2 regions of the Bradyrhizobium sp. 2TAF36 genome follow, and region 1 is predicted to be linked to the other one. Evidence: riboswitches for the same ligand, from Rfam matches in the RefSeq annotation. Region 1 holds a riboswitch; the other holds the start of a gene.

Evidence for each region. A riboswitch is a leader RNA that binds a small molecule or an ion and turns the genes downstream of it on or off. The one in region 1 is predicted to bind glycine.
Region 2: it holds a riboswitch for glycine, as region 1 does, so the genes downstream of both, gcvT (glycine cleavage system aminomethyltransferase GcvT) here and AB4Z51_RS25465 (D-amino acid dehydrogenase) in region 1, are expected to answer to the same signal.

What each region holds. Positions count from the first base shown of each region.
Region 1 covers NZ_JBFRFR010000045.1:92,826-95,218, forward strand. The annotation lists gene AB4Z51_RS25460 (M20/M25/M40 family metallo-hydrolase) at 1-727, shown strand, start outside; glycine riboswitch at 822-925, shown strand; glycine riboswitch at 929-1,043, shown strand; gene AB4Z51_RS25465 (D-amino acid dehydrogenase) at 1,111-2,393, shown strand, end outside.
Region 2 covers NZ_JBFRFR010000029.1:75,206-77,598, reverse strand. The annotation lists gene alaS (alanine--tRNA ligase) at 1-789, opposite strand, end outside; glycine riboswitch at 1,023-1,111, shown strand; gene gcvT (glycine cleavage system aminomethyltransferase GcvT) at 1,274-2,393, shown strand, end outside.

The DNA of each region.
Region 1 (2,393 bases):
GCTGCCGATCACCGTGCTGTTTACGCCCGACGAGGAAGTCGGCACGCCCTCGACGCGGGACATCATCGAAGCGGAAGCCGCGCGCAACAAATATGTGCTGGTGCCCGAACCGGGCCGCGCCGACAACGGTGTCACCACCGGACGTTACGCCATCGCGCGTTTCAATCTGGAAGCGACGGGCCGACCGAGCCATGCCGGCGCAACATTGTCGGCCGGACGCTCGGCGATCCGCGAGATGGCGCGGCAGATCCTCGCCATCGACGCGATGACGACGGAGGACTGCACCTTCTCTGTCGGCGTCGTGCACGGCGGACAATGGGTCAATTGCGTTGCCACGACCGCCACCGGCGAGGCGCTGTCCATGGCCAAGCGCCAGGCCGATCTCGACCGCGGCGTCGAGCGGATGCTGGCGCTGTCGGGCACGTCCAATGATGTCACGTTCAAGGTGACGCGCGGCGTCACGCGCCCCGTATGGGAGCCCGATGCCGGCACCATGGCGCTGTATGAAAAGGCGCGCGGCATCGCCAAATCGCTCGGCACTGAGCTACCGCATGCGAGCTCCGGCGGCGGCTCCGACGGCAACTTTACCGGCGCGATGGGCATCCCGACGCTCGACGGCCTCGGCGTGCGCGGCGGCAACGGCCACACGCTGGAAGAATTCATCGAGGTCGAGAGCTTGGTTGAACGCGGGCGCCTGATGGCGGGCTTGCTGGCGACGCTCGACTGACGGCGCAGCCTTCGCACTGCACAATGCGTTGGCAGTCGCGGTTTAAATTTAGCCTTGTCTAAAAATGAGGCGCATCGTACTGCTCGATTGTCCACGCGACGATGCGGGAGAGATCGCAACGAGAGTTCAGGCTTTCGTTGCGGCGCCGACGGAGCAACCGCCCCGGAAACTCTCAGGCAAAAGGACCGTATCGTCAGGACGATCTGGAGAGAGGRGGCACGGCCAATGTGGTCGTGACGTCCACCGAAGGGGATAGTCCGGAGCTGACCTCGCCGAGGTCCGCAACGGATCAAGCTCTCAGGTAACCGTGACAGATGGGGCGCCGCCAACGGCCTTTGGCCGGCGGTTAGCCGACTCTAACTCACGGGAGCCCCGAACCTGCTATGACCCATATCGCCATCATCGGCGCCGGCATCACCGGCGTAACGACCGCCTATGCCCTGCTCGAACGCGGATACAAGGTGACGGTGCTCGACAAGCACCGCTACGCCGCGATGGAGACGTCCTTCGCCAATGGCGGACAGCTCTCCGCCAGCAATGCCGAAGTCTGGAACAGCACCGCCACGATCCTGAAAGGCCTGCGCTGGATGTTCCGGCGCGATGCGCCGCTGCTGATGAACCCGCGGCCGAACTGGCACAAATATTCGTGGATGAGCGAGTTCGTCGCCAATATCGGCAACTACCGCGCCAACACGGTCCAGACCACCCGGCTCGCGATCGAAGCCCGCAAGCATCTGTTCGAGATCGCGGAGCGCGAAGGCATCGACTTCGATCTCGAACGCCGCGGCATCCTGCACATCTATCACGACAAGAAGGGTTTTGAATCCGGCCTGCAGGTCAATGCGCTATTGAAGGAAGGCGGGCTCGATCGCCGCCCGGTGACGCCGGAGGAGATCCGCGCCATCGAGCCGACGCTGCGCAAGGACTATTTTGGCGGCTTCTACACGCCGTCGGATGCGACCGGCGATATCCACAAGTTCACGCGCGGACTTGCGGAAGCCTGCAAGCGGCGCGGCGCGACCTTTATCCACGAAGCCAACATCGATTCCATTGCCCAGGCAGGTGGCGGCTTCGTCATCGGCTGGGCTGATCTTTCGGCCAGTGACACGGTCGCATCCGCGCGCGGCATGCTGAAGGCGGATGGCGTCGTGATCTGCGCCGGTGTGGCCAGCCGTCACTTCGCCGCCCTCCTCGACGAGCGGGTCAACGTCTATCCGGTAAAGGGCTACTCGATCACCGTGCAGCTCGACACTGCCGCAAGCCGCAATGCGACGCCGACCGTGAGCCTGCTCGACGAAGCCGCCAAGATCGTCACCAGCCGGCTCGGCGCCGATCGCTTCCGCGTCGCAGGCACCGCCGAATTCAACGACTTCAACCGCGACATCCGCGCCGACCGCGTGCAGCCGCTGGTCGACTGGGTGCGCAGCAACTTCCCCGGCGTCGAAACATCCAAGGTCGTGCCCTGGGCCGGGCTGCGGCCGATGATGCCGAACATGATGCCGGTGGTGCGCGCAGGACGGATGCCGGGCGTGTTCTTCAACACCGGCCACGGCCATCTCGGCTGGACCTTGTCGGCCGCGACCGCGCAGATGATTGCCGGGACCATCGACGGCTGGCGCGGGCTCAACGCGCCGCCGACCGCACCCTCACTCAGGGTTGAGCGCGA
Region 2 (2,393 bases), on a different contig from region 1:
GCTGCCGAGCGCGGACGCGGTCGCGTCGATCAGATGGCGGAACAGGTCGGTCTCGAACACGCTGTCGACGCCCTGCATGATGCAGGCCATGCGCTCCAGCCCCATGCCGGTGTCGATCGAGGGACGTGGCAGATCCACGCGCTCCTCCTTCGTCACCTGCTCGTATTGCATGAACACCAGGTTCCAGAATTCGAGGAAGCGGTCGCCATCCTCTTCCGGCGAGCCCGGAGGTCCGCCCCAGATGTGATCGCCGCGGTCGATGAAGATCTCCGAGCACGGGCCGCACGGCCCGGTGTCGCCCATCGCCCAGAAATTGTCCGAGGTCGGGATGCGGATGATGCGGTCGTCGGAGAAGCCCGCGATCTTCTTCCACAGCCCGGCCGCCTCGTCGTCGGTATGGTAGACGGTGACGAGCAGCTTGTCCTTCTTCAGCCCGAACTCCCGCGTGATCAGGGTCCAGGCCAGCTCGATCGCGCGCTCCTTGAAATAGTCGCCGAACGAGAAATTGCCGAGCATCTCGAAGAAGGTGAGATGGCGCGCGGTGTAGCCGACATTGTCGAGGTCGTTGTGCTTGCCGCCGGCGCGCACGCATTTCTGCGAGGTGGTGGCGCGCTGATAGGGCCGCTTCTCGACGCCGGTGAAGACGTTCTTGAACTGCACCATGCCGGCATTGGTGAACATCAACGTCGGGTCGTTGCGCGGCACCAATGGCGAGGACGACACGATCTCGTGGCCGTTCTCGGCAAAGAAGTTCAGAAAGGTCGACCTGATCTCGTTGACGCCGCTCATGTTCATCCAATCGGGTGTGCTTGGACCCGCGATACGCCATCCAAACCGGGCATTTGGGCTGATATCTGCGGGTCAAAGCGCTTTTAGACAAGGCCAGCTGCGCTGTCCAGAAACTGTGCAAGGAGATCAGTGAGTTGCCGCAGGCGCGCAATCCCGTTTGCAATCCCGTTGAAAGCCGCCAGGTGCGCGTTGACAGGCTTGGCCGGCCTGTGGTCTGTACCCATCTGTATCGTACGGCCACGTCGGGAGAGACCGGCTTTGGTGCCGGCGCCGAAGGAGCAACCGCCCCGGAAACTCTCAGGCAAAAGGACCGCGTGGCTTTGACGACATCTGGAAAGAGGCGCCGACGGGCAAATACCTTTTCATAAGGGTTGGCCCGGACTGCGTCCGCCGACGGGATAATACTCTCAGGCACAGCGACAGATGGGGCTTCGACTGGTTGCTACCGGGGAATCGTCCCCGGGGAACCGCCGAGGGCCCCGTGATGCTTGCGCGCGACGACCAAGATTCCCTCAAACGTACGCCCCTTCACGGGCTTCATGTCTCCCTCGGCGGCAAGATGGTGCCGTTCGCGGGCTATGACATGCCCGTGCAGTACCCCGCGGGCGTCCTGAAAGAGCACCTCCATACCCGTTCCTCCGCCGGCCTGTTCGACGTCTCCCACATGGGCCAGCTCGCGCTCCGGCCGAAGTCGGGCAAGGTCGAGGACGCCGCCCRCGCGCTGGAACAGCTGGTGCCGCAGGATATCGTGGCGATTGCCCCGGGACGGCAGCGCTATGCCCAGTTCACCAATCCGGACGGCGGGATTCTCGACGATCTGATGGTCGCCAATTTCGGCGATCACCTGTTCCTGGTCGTCAACGCCGCCTGCAAGGAAGCGGACGAGGCGCATCTGCGCGCGCATCTCTCGGATGACTGCACCATCGATTCGCTTCAAGACCGCGCGCTGATCGCGCTGCAGGGCCCGAAGGCAGAAGCCGCGCTGGCGAAATTGTGTGCAGAGGCGCCCTCCATGAAATTCATGGACGCCGGCCCGCACAAGGTCGCCGGTCTCGATTGCTTCGTCTCGCGCTCCGGCTACACCGGCGAGGACGGGTTCGAGATTTCGGTCCCCGCGGCCGATGCCGAGCGCCTCGCCAAAACGCTGCTGGACAATCCCGACGTGATGCCGATCGGCTTAGGGGCCCGCGACAGCCTGCGGCTGGAAGGCGGGCTCTGCCTCTACGGCCACGACATCGACACCGCGACCACGCCGGTCGAGGCCGCACTGGAATGGTCGGTGCAGAAGACCCGCCGCAGCGGCGGCGTCCGCGCCGGCGGTTTTCCCGGCACTGATGCGATCCTCGCCCATTTCGATCACGGCGCGAGCCGCCGCCGCGTCGGCCTGCGCACGGAAGGCCGCGCGCCGGTGCGCGAGGGCGCGCTGCTGTTTGCGGATGACGCGGGCGGCGAGCCGATCGGAAAGGTCACCTCGGGCGGTTTCGGCCCGAGCCTGAATGCGCCGGTCGCGATGGGCTACGTGCCCACGGCATCGAGCGCGCTCGATACAAAACTCTTCGCCGAGGTGCGCGGCCAGCGGCTGCCGCTCACGGTCGCCGCCATGC